One region of the Streptomyces afghaniensis genome, then DNA from elsewhere that is predicted to be linked to it. Evidence: riboswitches for the same ligand, from Rfam matches in the RefSeq annotation. Region 1 holds a riboswitch; each other region holds the start of a gene.

Region 1 (7,154 bases):
GGGTGGGAGTGCTCGTGCCGGTCGCTCACGTGGGTCTCCTTCCGGTGCGCGCGAGTGGACGTCCACACGCCCGTGGAGCCATTATGTGCGTATGAGCGCACGCATGCACCTGTCATCTGCGCACGATGCGCATCCGCGCAGCCCCGGCGAGGAACAGTTCGCGCTCGCCGCCGAACTCCTCGCCCTGCTCGGCGACCGCACGCGGCTGACCCTGCTGCACGAGCTGGCCGGGGGAGAGGCCGACGTCACGACCCTCACGGAGAGGTGCGCGGCGGCCCGGCCCGCCGTCAGCCAGCACCTTGCGCGACTGCGTCTCGCGGGCCTGGTGAACACCCGCAAGGAGGGCCGCCGGGTGGTCTACTCGCTCCGCGACGGCCATCTGCGCCGGCTCGTGGACGAGGCGCTGAACGTGGCCGACCACCGGCTCACCGACCGGCCCCTCCACGACTGAATCAGTACCGCGCGGCCGTCCCCAGGTACTGCTCGGCGAAGGCCGCGGCCGCCGCCGGCGAGGTGAACAGGCGACGCAGCCGGGCGAGCGTGGTGCCCGCCCGGAACGGGTCGCCGGCCGCCGTGCCGTGGTACACCTCGGACAGCCACTGCGAGAACTCCTGGTAGTCCCACACCCGCCGCAGGCACGCCTCCGCGTAGCCGCCGAGGCCGCTGTCGTCCCCGCCGGCCAGCCGGGCCACCAGGGCGTCGCCGAGCAGGAAGGCGTCGTGCAGCGCGAGGTTCATGCCCTTGGCGGCGATGGGCGCGACCAGATGGGCCGCGTCACCGGCGAGGAAGAGCCGGCCGGACACCATCGGCTCGACCACGTAGTCGTGCATGTCCAGCACGCGCTTCTCGATCAGCCGCCCCTCGGTCAGCGGCGGCACACCGGACGCCCCGAGCCGCTCCTGGAGCTCCGCCCAGACGCGCTCGTGCGGCCAGTTCTCCGGGTCGTCGCCCGGCGGGCACTGGAGGTAGTAGCGGGTCACCTCCGGGCTGCGGGGCATCTGCCCGGCGAACCCCCTGGCGTGGCAGCCGAACAGCACACAGTCGGCGGACGGCGGAGCCTCGGCGAGCAGGGCCAGCCAGCCTATGCCGTAGTCGTGCCGCGCGACACGCACCCGTTCCGGCGGCAGAACGGCCCGCGTCACCCCGCGCGCCCCGTCGCAGCCGGCCACGAAGTCGCAGTGCACGGTGCGCTGTTCACCCGTCTCCGGGCAGGTGTACGACACCGACGGCCGGTCGGTGTCGATGTCGTGCACCCGCACGTCCCGGACCCCGAAGCGGATCTGCCCGCCGCGTACGTCGGCGTACTCGCGCACCAGGTCCGTCACCAGCAACGGCTGCGGGTAGACGAAGTGATGACTGCCCGTCAGCTCGGCGTAGGGGAACCGGTACCGCTCGCCGTCGAAGCGGAACTCGCACGCGGAGTGCAGCTCCGCGCGGTCCAGCAGGTTCCGGGCGAGGCCCCGCTTCTCCAGGCCCCGCACGGCCCATTCCTCGATGACTCCGGCCCGGGGCCGCTGTTCTATGAACTCCCGCGTCTCGGTCTCCAGCACCAGGCAGTCCACGGCCGCGGCCCGCAGGATGTTGCCGACGGTCAGACCGGCGGGACCGGCGCCCACTACAACGACCGGGAAGCGTTGCGGGGCGCCGGAGTTGGGAGACGGGGAGGCTTGGGTCATGCGCTCATTATGGAGGCCCCGGCCGCGCGTGGACTGTGTCAGTGGACGGGCACCTCGGTGACGGCCACCTCCCCGATGCCCCGCTCGATCTCCTCCGCGCGGGACGCCGACGCCCGGGCCCAGTAGTAGATCGCCAGGGAGAACACCGCGATGACCACGATGTCCCACCACAGTCCGATGTGTCCCTGGCCGCCGAAGCCGCCCTGCCAGGAGATGACGCCCATGCCCAGCAGGTAGACCGGCAGCCACTGGGCGGCCCTCCAGTCGAGCCGGGGCGCGTCGGGCAGGCCCTTGCGGGTGGCGTACCAGGCGTATCCGCCCAGCAGAACGTAGCCGAGGACGATGGCCACGCCCAGTCGCCACAGCGTGTCCCAGGTCGACCAGTAGATGATGAGGTTGGCCACGACGAACGACAGCGGGGAGATGACGTTCCCGCCGGGCAGGCGGTAGGGCCGTTCGCGGTGCGGCAGCCGGTCGGCGAAGACGCCGTACGCCAGCGGGGCACCCGCGTACATCAGCACGCTCGCCGAGGTGATGAAGCCGACCAGCTGCTGCCAGCTCGGGAACGGCAGGAAGCAGACCACGCCGGTCACGAAGGAGACGATCAGGCCGAACCACGGCACGCCGCGCGCGTCGGTGCGCGTGAAGATCTTCGGCGCGTAGCCGTTGCGGGCCAGGCCGTAGGAGACGCGGGAAGTGGCGGTGGTGTAGATCAGGCCGGTGCCGCCGGGGGAGACGACCGCGTCCAGGTACAGCACCACGCTCAGCCAGCCGAGCCCCAGCAGGGTGGCCAGTCCTGCCCAAGGGCCGCTGATACCGGGGTAGTCGAGCTTGGCCCAGCCGTGCGCGAAGGAGGCCAGCGGCAGGGCGGCGATGAAGACGATCTGGAGCAGGACGTAGATTCCGGCTCCGATGGCGACCGAGCCGATTGTCGCGCGGGGCAGGTCACGGGCCGGGTCGCGGCTCTCGCCCGCCAGTTGGATCGCCTGCTCGAAGCCCAGCAGGGCGAAGATGATGCCGCTGGAACTGACGGCGCTCAGCACGCCGTGGGCGCCGAACGGGGCGAAGCCGTGCTCGGTGAAGTTGCCCGGGTGGAAGTTGCCGGCCGCGATGATGAAGATCGCGGCCAGCGGCACGGCCACCTTCCACCAGGTGGCGGTGCTGTTGGTGTGCGCCAGGAGCCGCACCCCGAGGAAGTTGATCACGACGAACACGGCCATGAGGACCACGGCGACGACGAACCCGCTGGTCGTCAGCGTCCCGTCCTTGGCGTGCTGGAAACCCTGCGCCCAGTGCCAGTGACCGGCGTAGCCGATCATGGCCTCGACCTCGATCGGCGCCACGGTCGCCGCCTGGAGCCAGGAGAACCAGCCGAAGGACATGCCGGCCAGTCCGCCGAACGCGTAGTGCGGATAACGTGCCGTGCCGCCCGCGACCGGGAACATGCCGCCGAGTTCCGCGTGCACCAGGGCCAGCAGCACGATCCCGACCGCGCCGATCAGCCACGACAGAATCGCCGCGGGGCCGGCCGCCACGACCGCCTTCTCGGCTCCGTACAGCCACCCCGAGCCGATGATGGAACCGACCGACGCCCACATGAGCCCGATCAGTCCGACGTCCCGGCGCAATCCGCCCGGACCCCCCTTTACCCCCGCTGCTGCCTGGTCGACGCTCACCATGAATCAAGGGGCCTCTCATAAAAGAACTCGGTGAGTTCTGCGAGCAAGAGGCCTCAGATTAGGAATCGATTATCCAGCGGTAGAAGACGAGTTGCGCACCCTTGACCCGGCACGGGTATTTCCTGGAAAGCGCTTCAGGAATTCTGTACGCGGTGATGAGGAAGTCGTGGGATCTCGATCGCCGGGCAGCGGTCCATCACCATCTCCAGGCCCGCGGCGCGGGTCCGGTCGTACGCCGCTTCGTCGATGACGCCGAGCTGGAACCACACGGCCTGCGCGCCCTTCGCGACCGCCTCGTCCGCGACCGCGCCGGCGAGATCGCTGTTCACGAACACGTCCACGACGTCCACGTCGAAGGGGACGTCCGCCAGACTGGCGTACCCCTGCTCGCCGTGCACCGTCTCCGCCTTCGGATGCACGGGCACGACACGCTTGCCGAAGCGCTGGAGCACGGCGGCGACGCCGTACGCCGCGCGCTGCCGGTTCGACGACAGGCCCACCACGGCCCAGGTGTCGCCGAGCTCGGTGAGGATCCTGCGGACCGTTGCCTCGTCGCCGTACACCGGCGGCCTCCTCGTACGTCGCGGAAGAACTGCTGGGGACTTCCCCTGGTCCAACGGCGCAAGGCGGGCGGTGATTCCCCCGCGCCCGGCGTGATAGCTTGCCGAGGCCAGTCGAACCCATGTACGTGGGTCAGGGAATCCGGTGCGAATCCGGAACTGACGCGCAGCGGTGAGGGGGACGGGCGGGGCCTCGGCCACTGGACGGCACGTATGACGTCCGGGAAGGCGCTCCGCACCGGACGAACCCGAGTCCGAAGACCTGCTGGCGGCCCCCGCGGCCGTTCGCGGCGGGGGAGCACCGTACGACCGGGCTCCGCGATCGAGCCCTCGACGACTGAGGACTGTTTCCGTGCCCCTCGCTCGACCCGCCCGTGCCGCCGCCCTGCTCGCGGCCGGCTCCCTGCTCCTGACCGGCTGCGGCGACTCCAAGGCCACCACCGCCAAGGCCGCCGTCACCCTCGACAACTGTGGCCGCCAGGTAAGCGTCGAGGCCCCGCCGAAGCACGCCGTCTCCCTCAACCAGGGCACCACCGAGATCCTGCTCTCCCTCGGCCTCGCCGACCGTCTCGCGGGCACCGCCACCTGGACCGACCCCGTGATGAAGGGGCTGGCGAAGGCCAACGCCAACGTGCCGCGCATCGCCGACAACAACCCGTCCTTCGAACGGGTCCTGGACGCCGGCCCCGACTTCGTCGCGGCGTCCTTCGTCTCCACCCTCGGCAAGGGCGGCGTCGCCACCCGGGAGCAGTTCGAGAAGCTCGGCGTCCCCACATACGTCTCCCCGTCCGACTGCTCCGGCAAGGACAACTCCGGCGACGGCGACGGCGCGCGCGACAAGGCGCTCGGCATCGACACCATCTACGGCGAAGTACGCGACCTGTCCACCGTGTTCGGGGTGCAGGAACGGGGAGACAGGCTCGTGGCCTCCCTCCAGCGGCGCATGGCGAAGGCCACGCGGGGCATCCACGCCTCCGACGTCACTCTCCTGTACTGGTTCGCCAACTCCGAGTCGCCCTACATGGCGGGATGCTGCGGGGCGCCCGGCATCATCACCCGGGCCCTCGGCGCGAAGAACGTCTTCGACGACACGCACGAGGAGTGGCCGCAGATCAACTGGGAGACGGTCGCCGAACGCGACCCCGACGTCCTCGTCATAGGCGACCTCACCCGCAAGTCGCAGACCGCCGAGTCGGCCGCGAAGAAGATCGCCTTCCTGGAGTCCGACCCGGTCACCAGGAATATGGACGCGGTCCGGCACAAGCGGTACGTGCTGCTCAGCGGGCAGGCCATGAACCCGACCATCCGCACGGTCGAGGGCGTGGAACAGGTCGCCGCCAAGCTGCGCGAGTTCGGGCTCGTGAAGAAGTGACCGTCCGCGGGCTCGCGCTCGGTGCCGGAGGGGCCCTCCTGCTGGCCGTCTCCCTGGCCCTGGCGATCACCGTCGGCCCGGCCGACATCCGGGTCGCGGACGTCTGGTCGGTCGTCGCGGCCCACCTCGGGCTCGGCAGCTCGGACCTGACGCCGATCCGCGACGGGATCGTCTGGCAGCTGCGGCTGCCGCGCACCCTGCTCGCGGCCGTGTGCGGGGCCGGACTCGCCGTGTGCGGGGCGGTTATGCAGTCGTTGCTGCGCAACCCGCTCGCCGACCCGTTCGTACTCGGGGTGTCCTCCGGCGCCTCCACCGGCGCGGTCGTGGTCGTCGTCCTGGGCGTGGGCGGCGGTGCCGTCTCGGTGTCCGCGGGCGCGTTCCTCGGCGCCCTGGTGTCCTTCGCGCTGGTGCTGCTGCTCAGCCACACCCTCGGCGGCACCACCGACCGGGTCGTCCTCGCGGGCGTCGCCGCCATGCAGCTCTTCTCCGCGCTCACCTCCTTCGTCGTGATGACCGCCGCCGACGCCGAGACGACCCGGGGCGTGCTGTTCTGGCTCCTCGGCTCGCTCGGCGGCGCGGGCTGGACCGACGTGTGGCTGTGCCTGGCCGTCCTGGCCGTGACGCTGGTGGTGTGCCTGTCGTACGCCCGCACCCTCGACGCCTTCGCCTTCGGGCAGGACGCGGCGGCCGCGCTCGGGGTGTCCGTGGCCCGCACCCGTCTGGTGCTGCTGTGTGTCACGGCCCTGCTCACGGCCGCGCTGGTCAGCTCGGCGGGGGCGATCGGCTTCGTCGGGCTGGTCCTGCCGCACGCCGCGCGGGCACTGACCGGTCCCGGGCACGCCCGGCTGCTGCCGGTCACCGCCCTCGCCGGAGCGGTGTTCCTGGTGTGGGTGGACACCCTCGCCCGTACGGTGCTGGATCCCCAGGAGGTGCCGGTGGGAGTCGTGACGTCGCTGATCGGGGTGCCGGCGTTCGTGGTGGTGCTGTACCGGACACGGAGGGTGCGGTGAGCGGGGCAGCGGAAGCAGCGGTGTCCGGCGCCGGGCTGCGGGCCGACCGGGTCGCTCGCCGTGCCGACGGGCGCCTCATCCTCGACGGTGTCGTCCTCGCGCCGGAGACCGGCTCCACGGTCGGCCTCCTCGGTCCCAACGGCTCCGGCAAGTCCACGCTGCTGCGGCTGCTGGCCGGGCTGCTCACGCCGACCGCCGGAGTCGTCACCCTCGACGGCACGCCGCTGGGCGACCTGCCCCGCCGTACCGTCGCCCGCCGGCTCGCCGTGGTCGAGCAGCAGGCCGACACGCAGGTCGAGTTGACGGTCGGGGACGTCGTTCGGCTGGGCCGGGTGCCGCACCGCCGGGCCTGGACGCCCGGCTCGGCGGACGACGAACGGGCCGTGCGCGAGGCTCTGGAGCGCACCGGCCTCGCCGACCGGGCCGACCAGCCCTGGCACACTCTCTCGGGCGGCGAACGCCAGCGGGTGCAGATCGCCCGCGCGCTCGCCCAGGAGCCCCGGGAACTCCTCCTGGACGAGCCCACCAACCATCTCGACATCCACCACCAGCTCGACCTGCTCGCCCTGGTCACCGGCCTGCCGGTCACCACCGTCGTCGCCCTGCACGACCTCAACCTCGCGGCGATGTACTGCGACGAGGTCGTCGTCCTGAGCGAGGGGCGGGTCGTGGCGGGTGGAGCTCCGGGCGACGTCCTGACGGAGGAACTCATCGCCGAGGTGTACGGGGTGCGGGCCGCCGTCAGCCGTGAGGGCCCCGAGCAGCGGCCGCATGTGCGGTTCCTGGGGACGCTGGGCTGAGCGGCGGGTGGCGACCTGGTCCATCCGCCGCGCCATTGGTGGGGTGTTCCCGCCACG
Region 2 (7,154 bases), 600 kb from region 1:
GCAAGTGGCTCAGCATGAACGTGCTCATGATCGACGAACGGCGGGTGATCGCGGAGCGGCACCACACCGGCATGCTGCGGGCCCTGGAGAAGTGGGGCTTCGAGCCGATCCCGTGCGACCTGCTGCACTACGCGCCGTTCGGCGGCTCGTTCCACTGCGCGACGCTCGACGTCCGGCGCCGCGGCTCCCTCGAGTCCTACTTCGACTGACCGAGGTCACCGCGCCGACTCCCGCTGTGCGGGCTGCCTGAGCCCCTCAGTCTCCGGGCGCCCCTCGGACTCCCGGCGCGCCCAGCCGCCCGGCCGCGAGGGCGGCGAGTTCCGCAGGCGTACGCGGCCCCGGCTCCGTGCCGGTCAGCAGCCCCTGCGCGCGGAGGAGTTCCGCCGCGGCGGCTCCCCACGGCAGCCGCAGCCCCGCCTCCCGGAGGAGATCGGTGCGGGACAGTGCGGCGGGGGCGGGCCCGGTGCGGACTCCGGACGGGGTGAGGAGCGCCGCGTCGTCGGCCCAGCGCAGGGCGAGGTCGACGTCGTGGGTGGCCATCACCACCGTGGTGCCGGCCGCACGGAGTCCGTCGAGCGTGGTGAGGAGCCGTTCCTGGCCGTCGGGGTCGAGTCCGGCCGTCGGCTCGTCGAGGATGAGGACACGGGGGCGCATGGCGACCGCGCCCGCGATGGCGGTGCGTTTGCGCTGCCCGTAGGAGAGCAGATGGGTGGGCCGGTCGGCCAGGGCGGTGATGTCCAGGGCGGTGAGCGCCTCCGCCACCCGCGCCCGCACCTGGGTGTCGTCCAGACCGAGGTTCAGCGGCCCGAACGACACGTCCTGCTCGACGGACGCCGCGAAGAGCTGGTCGTCCGGGTCCTGCACCACCAGCTGGACGGTCGTCCGCAGCCGGGTCAGGCCCTTGCGGTCGTACGTCACCGGCTGCCCGTCGACCGTCAGCCGGCCCTCGTGGGGCCGCAGTCCGCCGCTGAGGAGCCGCATCAGCGTGGTCTTGCCGCTGCCGTTGCGGCCGAGCAGCGCGAGCGCGCGCCCCTCGCGGATCCCGAAGTCCAGGCCGCTGAGCACGGCCGGGCCGTCCTCGTAGGCGAAGGACGCGCCCCGCAGGGCGACGAGGGCGGGCTCGCTCATGTCAGCGGCCTTTCCAGTACGAAGGTGAGGACGGCCAGCGCCGCGAGGAGTACGCAACTGGCCGTCGTGAAGCGGACGGAGACCCGGGCCTCGGGCACCAGGACGCGCAGGGTGCCGTCGTAGCCGCGCCCGGCGAGACCGGCCTGGAGGCGGACCGCCCGGTCGAAGGCCCGGACGAAGGCGGTGGCCCCGAGACCGCCCAGGGAACGCCAGGCGGCGGCCCGCGTGGTGTGCCCGAGCCGGGCCGCCTGCGCGTCACGGACCCGGCGCACGGAGTCCAGCAGCAGGAAACTCATCCGGTACGTCACGAGCGCCACGTCGACGACCGGCGCCGGCACCCCGGCCCGGACCAGCCGCGGCAACAGGTCGGACATGGGCGTGGTGAACGCGAACAGCAGCACCCCCAGGGATGCCGCCGAGGTGCGCAGCAGCAACTCCCCGGCCCGGACCGGCCCGTCACCGGCGAGCGAGACGAAGCCGCCCGGCCCGCCGACCTGCACGAGCAGGGTCAGCGCGCCGGTCACGCAGAAACCCAGCGGCACCCGGTAGGCCCGCCACAGCCGGCGCCAGGGCACGCCCGCCGGACCCAGCAGCACCACCAGGGCGGTCAGCAGCACCAGAGCCGCGCCCGGCCAGGGCGGCAGCGAGATCGCCAGCAGGGTCAGACCCAGCCCGAGCACGGCCTTGTCCACGGGATGGCGGCGGCGCCAGCGACTGCTGTGCGCCGCCGCGTCGATCGGCAGCACGCGGCTCAGGCCCCTTCGGCCGTGGACTCCTCGGCCGTGCCCCCGGCCGCCCGGCTCCCGGAGTCCCGCTCCCGCTCCAGCGCCCGCTGCTCACCCTGCCGCCTGCCCCGGCGCAGGCCGAAGTAGTAGGCGAGGACACCGGCGCCGAGGGCCGCCTGGAGGGAGAACAGCGCCGACTCGATCTCACCGGACGGCGGCTCGTACAGGGGCGAGAACCAGGGCTTGTAGTCCGGCTCGATCTCGGTGATCGCCGTCTCGGCCTCGCCGTCGGAGCCCGCGAACGGCTCCTTCTTGTGGTCGCCGAGGCCGAGCGCGAGCGGCAGCACGGCGAGCGCGGCCACGGCGAGCAGCAGCAGGAGGTTGATCTTCGTGTTCCTGCTCATCGGGCCACCGCCTCGGTCTCGCTCCGGGACTCCTTCGCGGCCAGGAGCACACCCAGCCGGGTCAGTTCGCCCTTGCTGGACTGCACCAGCAGCCGCATCACGAGCACCGTCAGCAGTCCCTCGCTCACCGCGAGCGGGATCTGGGTGACGGCGAAGATGGAGCCGAACTTGCCGAGCGCGCCCAGGAACCCGCTGCCCGGGTCGGGGAACGCGAGCGCGAGCTGCACGCTGGTGACGCAGTAGGTGGACAGGTCGGCGACGAACGCGGCGAAGAACACGGCGACCATCAGCGGCACGCCGTAGCGGCGCAGCAGGCGGTACACCGCGTAGCCGGCCCAGGGCCCGACGATCGCCATGGAGAAGACGTTGGCGCCGAGCGTCGTCAGACCGCCGTGCGCGAGCAGCAGCGCCTGGAAGAGCAGGGTGATGGTGCCCAGCACCGCCATGACGGGGGGCCGGAACAGGATGGCTCCCAGGCCCGTGCCGGTGGGGTGGGAGCAGCTGCCGGTGACGGACGGCAGTTTCAGCGCGGACAGGACGAACGTGAAGGCGCCCGAGGCGCCGAGGAGCAGGGTGCTCTCGGGGTGCTCGCGCACCTCACGGGTGAGCGACCGGACTCCGTGGAGGACGAACGGCGCAGACGCGGCGCCCCAGGCGACCGCGTGCGCCGGCGGCAGGAAACCCTCGGCAATGTGCATGGCTCAGCAGACCCTCTCCAGCACCTCGTGGATGGTTGACGCGCCTTGGCCGGTCTCCTGGCTCACGGGTCCCACCGCCCGTACTCCGCCTTCCCGGGTCCGTGAGAACCCAGTGGCTGCCCGCTAGGGCTGGAGCCGGACTTCCCGATCACAGTGGCGAGGGCCGCACCGGCATCACACCGGATTTCCCGTTCACCAAGGCGTGGTGACAGTAATGCCGAGATAAGGGCCATGACAAGCCAGCCGAGGGGGCGCGCGGAAGGGCGCGTGAGGGGGCCACCGCTCACACACCGGCGCAGGACGGCTCAGTCGTCACCCTCGTCGTCCTCGTCCTCCCCGTTCCCCCACGAGCGCGGAGCCTGTTCCTGCTTGGGCTTGTCCGTCTCCTCCGGCGGGCTGCTGTTGGTCTCCTGCGCCGGGCTCTCGGGGGCGCTCGTCGCTTCGGCGGGGGCCGGGGAATCGGGTGCCGTGGTGGAGGGGGTGACATCGGCCACTGCGCCGGCGGTCGGAGTCGTGGCGGCCGCCGGGGCGGAGGCCAGAGGATCGGCGGAGTCGGCGGAGTCGCCGGGCGAGGGGGCGGCCGGGCTGCTCGCGGACGGGGACGCGTCGGGTTCCGTGCCCTCCGTCGCGGTGTTGTCGGGCGAGAACCACAGCATGCCGGCGAGCATCGCGGCGAGGAAGACGGCCGCCGCGGCCACCACCGCTGCCGTTCTCCGGTGGTCGCCGAGACCGCTGCGGGGCGCGGCGCGACGGGAACGCCCGCCCCGGGCGGTGCGAGACCCCGTGGGCAGCGCGTACGTGGCCGGGGCGCCGCTGTCGGCTGCCGCGTACGGTCTCGGCCCGGCGGACGGCACCGGGGACGCCGCCTCCGGCAGCGGCTCGGGCAGCCCCCGCCAGGCGCCGCCGGCGAACCACTCGGCGGCCTGCTGCGCCGTGGGCCGGTCCTCGGGCTGCTTGGCGAGCAGGGCGAGGAGGTAGCTCTCAAAGGCGGGCGGCAGACCGGCGACACCGAGTTCGCGGGGCGGTACGGGGGCGTTGTCGAGATGCTGGTGGAGGAGTGCGACGGCGGTGTCGGCCTGGAACGGCGGGCGGCCGCTGAGGAGCTGGTAGAGCACGCACCCCAGGGAGTACATGTCGGAAGCGGGACCCGCGGGCCGGCCCAGGGCCCGTTCGGGCGCGAGGTAGAGGCCCGTGCCGACGATCTGACCGGTGGCGGTGAGCGCGGCGCCCGGGTCGTCGAGGAAGCGCGCGATGCCGAAGTCGCCGATCTTCAGCGTGCCGCCCGCGTCCAGCAGGAGGTTGGCGGGTTTGACGTCCCGGTGCACGATGCCCTGCTGGTGCGCGGCGGCGAGCCCGGCGGCGGCCTGCGCGGCGAGTCGGGCCACGCGCTCGGCGGGAAGCGCGCCCGAGACGGACAGCACCCGGGCGAGGCTGTCGCCCTCGACCAGCTCCATCACCAGGTACAGCCGGTTGTCGTACTCGCCGAAGTCCAGGACCCCTACCAGGTTGGGGTGGTTGAGACGCCCGGCCGTCTGGGCCTCCAGGCGGAACCGGGAGGCCGCCGTGGCGTCGGTGTCCTGGGGCAGCAGCAGCTTGACGGCCACCGCTCTGGCGAGTGTCTCGTCGTACGCACGCCAGACCTCGCCCATTCCGCCGCGCCCGATCTCAACGTCCAGCCGGTAGCGGCCCGCTAGCAGCACTCGTCCTCGTCCTATGCTCGTGGGAAGGTCCTCGCCGCAGGCCGCAACTCCCCGCGTCGGAGCGGGGGTTGGTGGGGGGTGCCGCAGCCGACCCAGGATACTGGCGTCGCGTGACCACAGTTCCCCGGTGCGGTGTCGTGGGACGGTACGGTCCCGGAAAACGGGGAGCGGAGTCCCGTCCCACCGGGGTGACGCTGCGGCGCGCGTGGTTGCCGCGACTTTCCTCAGTGCCGCCGGGCGCCGGATCGGACCGCCGCTGCCTCCTCCCTCGCCTCCCTGCGTTCTGCGCGTGCGGCCGGGTTTCCGCGTGCCCGGCTTCCGCGTCTGCGGGTGTTGTGGTCGGGCCGCCGCGCGCCCGGCTTCCGGGCCTGCGTGTGCGGTCGGGCCGCCGCGCGCCGCCCCTGCGGTGGGCCTGTGGTCAGGTCGCCGCGCGCCCGCGGCTGCGCCCGGCCTGTGGCCGGGCCGCCGCGCGCCCGCCCCCCCCGCCTCCCCCGTGCCGTCAGGCCGCCGTGCCCGCCGCCTGCGCCCGTTCCTCCCGGCGCGGCAGCAGTGCCACCGCCAGGGCCGGTACCGCCGCCAGGACCAGCCAGGGCACGGCGGCCGGGAGGCCCGTGTCGAGCAGGGAGCCGGTGGCCGCGCTGCCGGCGAGGACGATCAGGCCCGAGACCGACGACAGCGCACCCATGTAGAGGCCGATCCGGCCCTCCTCGGCGAGGTCGGGCACCCAGGCGCGGGCCGCGGGCACGACCAGCATCTGCCCCACGGTGAGCAGTACGACGAAGCCCGCGGCCGGCAGCAGCCCGGCGGTACCGGTCCAGCCGGCGGGGCGCGCCGCGGCGACCACCGCGAAACCGGACGCGATCAGCAGCAGCCCGGCGGTCATGGAACGGCGCAGGCCGAGCCGGTCGCCCGCCCAGCGGGTCACCGGCAGCTGTGCGCACACCACCAGCACCGAGGACAGGGCGAACAGCCAGGACAGCGGCGCCTGGGAGCCCGCCGCACGCTGCACCTCGTCCGGCAGGGCCAGATACAGCTGGTTGTAGGCGAGCAGGTACGTGCCGTACGCGCAGCACAGGGCCAGGAAGCGGCGGTTGCGCAGCAGCAGGCGCGCCCCGCCCCGCTCCCGGACGCGTACCCTGCCGGGAATGTGCTGCGGCATCAGCCACACGTGCCCGGCGAGGACGAGCACGAACACCGCGGCACCCGCGAGGCACGCGGTGCGGAAGTCGACGGCGAGCAGCAGCGCGCCGAGCAGCGGTCCGACGAAGGCCCCGGCCTGGCCCGCCACGCTGAACAGGCCGAGGAGACGGGTGCGTGAGCCGTGTCCTTCCTCCTCCCAGACCACCGCCTGGCGGGCCACCTCGGACTCCACGGCGGGGGAGAACAGCGCGGCGGCGAAGCCGATCACCAGCACGGCGCCGATCACCGTCCAGCTCGCCTGCGCGTACCCGAGCCACGCGAACCCGGCGATCCGCAGTACGCAGCCGGCCAGCACGACCGGGCGTACGCCGTAGCGGTCGACGAGCGAGCCGCCGACCACGAACAGGCCCTGCTGGCTGAAGGTGCGCAGACCGAGGACGAAGCCGACCAGCCAGCCCGCCATGCCGATCGCGGTGCCGAGGTGCTCGGCGAGGAACGGCAGCACGGCGTAGAAGCCGATGTTGAAGGCGAGCTGGGTCACGATCAGCAGCCGCAGCAGCGGGGAGAGTTCCCGCCAGAGTCTCCAGGTGCTCTCGCGCGTGGCCCCGGGCGTCGCGCCGTCGGGTGTCTCGTCGCCGGACGTCGGGGCGGCCCGGCGGGCCAGGACGCGGGATATGAGGCCTGTCATCGTTCTTCTCTCGGTGAGCGGGACGCGGGGGTCAGGAGGGCGTCACCACGGTTCGGCCGCTGCCGCGGTGCGGGCACGACCCGGTCGCCGGGCGGCCCCGCCGGGCGACCGGCCCGCCGCCCACGCCGCCGGGGCGGTCGTACGCCGCCGGCGGCCGTCACCGCGAGCGCACCCAGCAGGGCGAGTACGGCGGCCGGGAAGAGGACGGCCCACGGGGCGCGTTCGGCGTACGGCTGGTTCTCGGCGAGCAGCAGGCCCCATTCGGGGGACGGCGGCTGCGCGCCCAGGCCGAGGAAGCCGAGCGCGGCGAGGCTCAACGCGACGCCGGGGAGCCGGAGCAGGGCGTGCCGGGCCACCGGCGGCAGCACCGCGGGCAGCAGTTCGTGCCGGAGCAGATACCAGCGCCCGGCGCCCAGCGCGCGGGTGGCGGCCAGGTGGGTGGTCGCCCGCTCCTGGCGCAGCAGGGAGGACGTGTGGGCGGCCAGCGGGGACCAGGCCACGACGCCGACGGCCAGGGCGGGCGCCCAGGGGCCGCTGCCCGTGACGCCGGTGACGAGGAGCCCGGCCAGGACGGGCGGTACGGCACTGACGGTGTCGACCAGCGGCCCGGACAGCCGCGGCAGCAGCCCCAGCAGCAGCCCGGCCACGAGGGCGGCGGCGCTCACCGCGAG
Region 3 (7,154 bases), on a different contig from region 1:
CGACGCCCTTCTCGTCGATCCAGATGAAGCGCTCGGGTTGCCCGGTCTCCAGTGCCAGGGCCACCAGATCGCCCGCCTCCGAGACGAACGGGTGCAGGTACCGCCGCGGTGAGTCACCGTTCGTCCCCGACTGGCCGGGCGCCGTGTTCACCGTACCGGCCATCGAAAGCCAGCGTTCCACCGTCCGCACGGCGGTCGTCCCGCCGATCACCGCAGGTGGCCTCCGTGTTCGGTCGTGGTGGTCGTCCTGACCTGCCAGCAAGTCGCCGTGCCGGTCACGGTGGCCCGCGCTGTCCGGAAGCTCCCACAGACACAGCGCCTGGAGCAGGCTGAGCTGTGCGTACCAGCACCGGGACTGCTGGAGCACGGTCTCCGCCTGCCGGATCAGATCGTCGCGGCTGCCCGCATAGGTGTGGGGGTGACGTTTGCGCCGGTTGGCCGCGAACTTGAAGCCCTGGGCCAGCGCGGTCTCAAGCGCGAGCGGCAGGTCGGGGTTGCCGCCGGTGCGTCGCGGATCGAGGTGCCCCAGCCACTTGATGAGACGTTCCCGGGCCTCATCACGGTGGGAGTCGTCGACGGACCCCAGGAGCATGGGGAGCATCCAGGCCCGCATCACGAACTCCCGGAGCAGTTGCACCCGTTGCTCGCGGTACTCCTGTTTGAGCTCCTGCCGTTGGCGTTGCAACTGTTCGATGAGCTCGGACGACGCAGCCGGTGAGGACGCGCGGGTGCTCCTCGCCTGTCTCATGGCCGCGGCCCACACCTCGAACCTGCTCGTCCTCCAGGCTTTCAGCTCACTGATCGTCTCGTCGTACTCCTGCATGGGGTCGCGGTGGAGATGACCGACGCGCTCACGGATCACGGCGAACGCCGCATTGCCGCCGGCGCCGAACTCCTGGGCGACGGCCAGGCGTATGGAGTACGAGGGCTCTGCTCTGCCCATCTCGAAGAGCTGGTTGTACAGCGGTGTGGTGTCGACCCTGTCGGAGGTCGCGCGCAGTGCCGCGCCGAGTTGCTTGAGCAGTCCGAGCTTCGCGTCCTCAAGAGAGCGCCGGTCCCCCTTGATGGCGGCCCAGCGGCCGTGCACCGCGCCGACGATGTCGCCCAGCAGGCCCGGATTGCGTTCCACGCTCTCGATCTCGAGGGACGCCGAGTAGAGGTCGAGGGCCTTCGGGTCGTCGGTACGGCGGTTCGCGGCCGCGCACAGCCGCTGGGCCATGGGCCGCCCGTGCACGGGAACCTGCCGCCGCAACTCCTTCATCTGCTTCTTGACCTCGGCCTTGATACTGCCTCCCTCCGCCGAGGCCCTGGCCCACCGCCGACGGGACAGCAACACCAGTGCGGTGAGCAACTCCCGGCTGGGACCCGGCGGGCGCAGCGCCTGCTCGATCAGCTCTCCGGCATCGGACTCCCCCTGGTGATACAGCATCCGGAAGCCGAAGTAGGCCTGCATGATGCTGTGCGGGAAGCGGACCTTCTTCTCCTGCCCCTCCACCAGCTTCAGTCTGTTCGCGTTGCTCGCGAAGCGGGCGAGCGTGGCGTGGCACTGAGCCATGTTCCCCTCGCGCAGTCGCTTGCTCTCCTCATCGCTCAGCCGGGCGCAGAGCGCGTTCCAGATCTGTTCCCGGTGCCACTCGGTGAAGGTGTTCCCCCGCTTGCCGTACCGGTCGAAGCCGCGTGCCTTGCCCCACAGGTGCTCGGCGCGGGCCGTCGTCCGCCGCGCCGCATTGGGGTGGACGTCCTGGTCCAGCAGCTCCGCGAAGCCGACCTCCAGCTTGTCCTGGAGCAGTCCGATGCACGCGAGTGCCGAGACCACCTCGATGGTGTCGCGACGCTCCTGCGGGCCCAACGAGACGTCGTCGCGCAGCCGGCCGTCCCACAGGGCGCGTTCCCACGTCTCGAGAAGCCACAGTCGCAGCGTGCTGCGGTCCAGGCTTCGGGTGTCCAGCCGGAGCGGGTCGTTGCGCGGACGGTCCCGTTCCAGGGCGCCGCGGTCGTGCAGTTCACGAGCGATCTTCAGGTAGATGGGCGATTCGGTGACCTCCGCCGTCTCCACGATCCAGTCGATGCGGCGCTCGTCCGTGTCCGGTACGCGCACCTCGACGAAGTGCAACGCTTCCTCCTCGCTGAGCGGTTCCAGCTCGACGATGGCGGCGGGTGTGGTCTCCAGCGGACTGTGCGGCCGGGACGCGATGACGAGTGGCAGTTTCTCCTCGTGGGCGCGCTCGATGGCCTGCCGGATGATGTTGTCCCGGTCCTCCTGCAGGCTGTCGTCGAGAACAGCCTCCTCCAGGCCGTCGGCGATGACGACCACCTTGTCGTCGGCGAGCAGTTGCTGCCAGACCCGCTCGTTCTTGGTGCGAGCCAGGATGCCCTGGGGTGCCTCCTCGAAGAAGCGCTGCTTGGCCATGCGCTCGAAGTTCAGGTCGGCTCCGTCCGCGTCCCTCAGCCGGATGGGCACGGGGACGGCAGACTGCCGGGCCAGGAGTTCGGTGAGCCGCACCAGGACGGCGGTCTTCCCCGTGCCGACGCCGCCGACGAGCAGATAGGGCCTGCGGGTGTCGCGCTTGCGCAGGCGCTGGGCGATGACCTGGGCGACCTCCTCGCGGCCCACGATCTCAGCGATGTCCGGCCCGGCGGTGAGGACCAGTCTGTGGGGATGCTTACGTGCCTTGCGGAGGTAGCGCCGCTTGGTCCAGCTGTACCAGAAGAACAGGAAGAGCGCGGCGGCGATCGAGGCGGTGAGGATCGGACCGACGAAACGAACGACGGCTTCGAACCCTTCGTTGTTCTTCCGCCACTTCTCGAACGAGGTCGTCTTCTCCGTGGCCAGGATCCACAGGCCCTCCCCGCACCAGGCGAGGACCGCGAGCGCGGCGAGCAACCAGACGATCCTGGTCGCGTTGGTGTAGGAGAACCACCTGCGCCACTTCCTGGAACGCGTGGTGTCCCGACGGGCCTCCAGACGGATCGTCAGCGTGTGCCAATAGCCCAGGAAGACGCGGCGCACGTGGTTCCCCGCCCGTCTCACATTCAGGGTCGCCATCGGCGCGTTACGCGGCCGCTCCTTGCCTGGCGGGTGACGGACAACCCTCGTCATCGTGCGTTCTCCTTCCGAGAGCCATCTCGGGTCGGAGGCCTCGGACGCCGGCACCTACTTCCATGGAAACACTCGACGAACCTCCCGCAACCCGAAAACCCCGGCGCCCGGTACGGCTGCCCTCCGGCAGACTCGGCCCCATGGACATCCTCATCCGACAGGCGGAACCCGGCGAATACGAGACCCTCGGCGAGATCACCGCCCAGGCCTACGTCCAGGACGGCCTCCTCGCTTTCGGCGAGAGCGACTGGTACCTGGCCGAACTGAAGGACGTGGCCAAGCGCGCGGCAGCCGCCGAGGTCCTGGTGGCCACGGAGAACGACACCATCCTCGGCGGCGTCACCTTCGTCCCGGCCGGCGGTCCCATGGCCGACATCGCCCGCCCCTCGGAGGCCGAGATACGGATGCTCGCCGTCGCCCACGAGGCCCGCGGCCGCGGCGCCGGAGAGGCCCTCGTCCGCGCCTGCGTCGACCGCGCCCGTGCGACGGACGGCTGTGTCCGCGTCGTCCTGTCGACACAGCGCACCATGCACGCCGCCCACCGCATCTACGAACGTCTCGGCTTCGTCCGTGTCCCGGAGCGCGACTGGAACCCGATTCCGGAGCTCGACGACATCACTCTCCTCACCTACGAGTTGACGCTGTGAAACCGTCGCGACACTACATCTAGGGGTGCTTTCGCCACCCGGCACAAGATGTATGCTCATGCTCGCTGTCGCCGCAGGGGAATCCGGTGCGAATCCGGAACTGTCCCGCAACGGTGTACCCATGCCTTTTTCATGCCTGCATGGGAGTCAGTCCGAGGACCTGCCGACAGCGCGCCCGGCCGTCCGGCCGGTGCGCATTGACGTCCGGGCCTCGTGGAATGGGCCGGTGGACGCGACGCCGCGTGCGCTCGCGTGCTGCCCCCTGCCCTGTGCGAGGCCCCCGTGCCGAGCGAGGGAGAGCCCCACGTGACCATCGCGCCAGCCGATCCGGTCTCAGCCGCCGAAAAAGAGCACGACGGTCCCGGTGCCGCGCTGCTGCGGACCCTGACCGAGCTGACCGCCGACCTCCCCGACGCCGACCCCGGCCGGGTCGCCGCCGCCGCGCTGCGCGGCCGCTCCGCGCGAGCCGACGAGTCGGAGTTGCGCGACCTGGCGACCGAGGCGGCCGCCGGCCTCATCTCCGAGGATCCCGCCTACTCCCGGCTGGCCGCGCGCCTGCTGACGATCGGGATCCGCGCCGAGGCCGCCTCACAGGGCGTCACGTGCTTCACCGAGTCCGTGGCCGTCGGGCACCGGGAGGGTCTCATCGCCGACCGGACCGCCGAGTTCGTGCGCCTCCACGCCGCCCGTCTCGACGCCCTGATCGACACGGCCGCCGACGACCGCTTCGGCTACTTCGGCCTGCGCACGCTGCACAGCCGCTATCTGCTCCGGCACCCGATCAGCCGCAAGGTGATCGAGACGCCCCAGCACTTCATGCTGCGCGTGGCCGCCGGACTCGCCGAGGACGACACCCGCCGCTCCGTCGACGAAGTCGCCGCGCTCTACGGGCTCATGAGCCGGCTCGACTACCTCCCCTCCTCCCCCACCCTCTTCAACTCCGGCACGCGGCACCCCCAGATGTCGTCCTGCTACCTCCTCGACTCCCCCAAGGACGAGCTGGACTCGATCTACGACCGCTACCACCAGGTGGCGCGGCTGTCGAAGCACGCCGGCGGCATCGGCATCGCGTACTCCCGTATCCGTGCCCGCGGTTCGCTGATCCGCGGCACCAACGGCCACTCCAACGGCATCGTCCCGTTCCTGAAGACCCTCGACGCCTCGGTCGCCGCCGTGAACCAGGGAGGCCGCCGCAAGGGCGCCGCCGCGGTCTACCTGGAGACCTGGCACTCCGACATCGAGGAGTTCCTGGAGCTGCGCGACAACACCGGCGAGGACGCCCGCCGCACGCACAACCTGAACCTCGCCCACTGGGTGCCCGACGAGTTCATGCGGCGCGTGAACGCCGACGCGCAGTGGTCGCTGTTCTCCCCTTCGGACGTGCCCGACCTGGTCGACCTGTGGGGCGAGGAGTTCGACGCCGCGTACCGGGCGGCCGAGGCGAAGGGTCTCGCGAAGAAGACCCTGCCGGCCCGCGAGTTGTACGGCCGCATGATGCGCACCCTGGCGCAGACCGGCAACGGCTGGATGACCTTCAAGGACGCAGCCAACCGCACCGCCAACCAGACGGCCGAGCCGGGCCACGTCGTCCACTCCTCCAATCTCTGCACGGAGATCCTGGAGGTCACCAGCGACGGGGAGACGGCGGTCTGCAACCTGGGGTCGGTCAACCTCGGCGCGCTCGTCGACCAGGCCGGCGGGGACATCGACTGGGAGCGGCTGGACGAGACCGTCCGCACGGCCGTCACGTTCCTCGACCGGGTCGTGGACATCAACTTCTACCCGACCGAGCAGGCAGGCCGTTCCAACGCCCGGTGGCGTCCCGTCGGCCTCGGGGTCATGGGCCTGCAGGACGTCTTCTTCAAGCTGCGCCTGCCCTTCGACTCGCCGGAGGCCAAGCGGCTCTCCACCCGCATCGCCGAGCGCATGATGCTCGCCGCCTACGAGGCCTCGGCCGACCTCGCCGAGCGCAACGGCCCGTTGCCGGCCTGGGAGAAGACCCGTACGGCCAAGGGCGTGCTCCACCCCGACCACTACGACGTGGAGCTGACCTGGCCGGAGCGCTGGGCCGCCCTGCGCGAGCGCGTCGCCGTGACGGGCATGCGCAACTCCCTGCTCCTCGCCATCGCGCCGACGGCCACCATCGCCTCCATCGCGGGCGTGTACGAGTGCATCGAGCCGCAGGTGTCCAACCTGTTCAAGCGCGAGACGCTGTCGGGTGAGTTCCTCCAGGTCAACTCCTACCTGGTGCAGGAGCTGAAGCGGCTCGGCGTGTGGGACGCCCGCAGCCGGGAGGCCCTGCGCGAGGCGAACGGCTCGGTGCAGGGCTTCGCCTGGATCCCCGAGGACGTGCGCGCCCTCTACCGCACGGCGTGGGAGATCCCGCAGCGCGGCCTGATCGACATGGCGGCGGCCAGGACCCCGTTCCTGGACCAGTCCCAGTCCCTGAACCTCTTCCTGGAGACGCCGACCATCGGCAAGCTCTCCTCGATGTACGCCTACGCCTGGAAGTCCGGGCTGAAGACCACGTACTACCTGCGTTCGCGCCCGGCGACCCGCATCGCCCGCGCCGCCCAGGCCACCGTCCCCGCGCAGGCCACCCCGGATCCCGAAGCGGTCGCCTGCTCCCTGGAAAACCCCGAGTCCTGCGAGGCCTGCCAGTAATGAGCACCCAGAACCTTCTCGACCCCGGCTTCGAGCTCACCCTGCGTCCCATGCGCTACCCGGACTTCTACGAGCGCTACCGGGACGCCATCAAGAACACCTGGACCGTGGAGGAGGTCGACCTCCACTCGGACGTCGCCGACCTCGCCAAGCTCTCCCCCGCCGAGCAGCACCTGATCGGCCGCCTGGTCGCCTTCTTCGCGACGGGCGACTCGATCGTCGCGAACAACCTGGTGCTGACGCTGTACAAGCACATCAACTCCCCCGAGGCCCGGCTGTACCTGAGCCGGCAGCTCTTCGAGGAGGCCGTGCACGTCCAGTTCTATCTGACGCTCCTGGACACCTACCTCCCCGACCACGACGACCGGGCGGCGGCCTTCGCGGCCGTCGAGAACATCCCCTCCATCCGCGAGAAGGCCGGGTTCTGCTTCAAGTGGATGGACTCGGTCGACCAGCTCGACCGGCTTCAGACGCAGGCCGACCGCCGCCGTTTCCTGCTGAACCTGATCTGCTTCGCCGCGTGCATCGAGGGCCTGTTCTTCTACGGTGCCTTCGCCTACGTGTACTGGTTCCGCAGCCGGGGCCTGCTGCACGGCCTGGCCACCGGCACCAACTGGGTGTTCCGCGACGAGACGATGCACATGTCGTTCGCCTTCGACGTGGTCGACACCGTCCGCAAGGAGGAGCCGGAGCTGTTCGACGACCGGCTCCGGCAGGAGGTGACGGACATGCTCCGCGAGGCC

What was found. Region 1 has a riboswitch for cobalamin ahead of ACH4G3_RS19100 (ABC transporter substrate-binding protein). Riboswitches for the same ligand answer to the same signal wherever they lie in the genome.
Region 2: another riboswitch for cobalamin. It lies ahead of ACH4G3_RS21625 (energy-coupling factor ABC transporter permease); the one in region 1 lies ahead of ACH4G3_RS19100 (ABC transporter substrate-binding protein).
Region 3: another riboswitch for cobalamin. It lies ahead of ACH4G3_RS35395 (ribonucleoside-diphosphate reductase subunit alpha); the one in region 1 lies ahead of ACH4G3_RS19100 (ABC transporter substrate-binding protein).

The regions. Positions count from the first base shown of each region.
Region 1 is NZ_JBIRGJ010000005.1:76,791-83,944, forward strand. Features, by position in the region: gene ACH4G3_RS19075 (cation diffusion facilitator family transporter) at 1-29, opposite strand, end outside; gene ACH4G3_RS19080 (ArsR/SmtB family transcription factor) at 92-451, shown strand; gene ACH4G3_RS19085 (4-hydroxybenzoate 3-monooxygenase) at 453-1,676, opposite strand; gene ACH4G3_RS19090 (APC family permease) at 1,715-3,355, opposite strand; gene ACH4G3_RS19095 (CoA-binding protein) at 3,490-3,918, opposite strand; cobalamin riboswitch at 4,010-4,199, shown strand; gene ACH4G3_RS19100 (ABC transporter substrate-binding protein) at 4,268-5,287, shown strand; gene ACH4G3_RS19105 (FecCD family ABC transporter permease) at 5,284-6,297, shown strand; gene ACH4G3_RS19110 (ABC transporter ATP-binding protein) at 6,318-7,097, shown strand.
Region 2 is NZ_JBIRGJ010000005.1:674,786-681,939, forward strand. Features, by position in the region: gene ACH4G3_RS21605 (amidinotransferase) at 1-209, shown strand, start outside; gene ACH4G3_RS21610 (energy-coupling factor ABC transporter ATP-binding protein) at 256-1,128, opposite strand; gene cbiQ (cobalt ECF transporter T component CbiQ) at 1,125-1,874, opposite strand; gene ACH4G3_RS21620 (energy-coupling factor ABC transporter substrate-binding protein) at 1,880-2,257, opposite strand; gene ACH4G3_RS21625 (energy-coupling factor ABC transporter permease) at 2,254-2,955, opposite strand; cobalamin riboswitch at 2,986-3,170, opposite strand; gene ACH4G3_RS21630 (serine/threonine-protein kinase) at 3,261-4,655, opposite strand; gene ACH4G3_RS21635 (MDR family MFS transporter) at 5,155-6,483, opposite strand; gene ACH4G3_RS21640 (ABC transporter permease subunit) at 6,480-7,154, opposite strand, start outside.
Region 3 is NZ_JBIRGJ010000010.1:233,665-240,818, reverse strand. Features, by position in the region: gene ACH4G3_RS35405 (NACHT domain-containing protein) at 1-3,010, opposite strand, end outside; gene ACH4G3_RS35400 (GNAT family N-acetyltransferase) at 3,241-3,747, shown strand; cobalamin riboswitch at 3,800-3,929, shown strand; gene ACH4G3_RS35395 (ribonucleoside-diphosphate reductase subunit alpha) at 4,054-6,411, shown strand; gene ACH4G3_RS35390 (ribonucleotide-diphosphate reductase subunit beta) at 6,411-7,154, shown strand, end outside.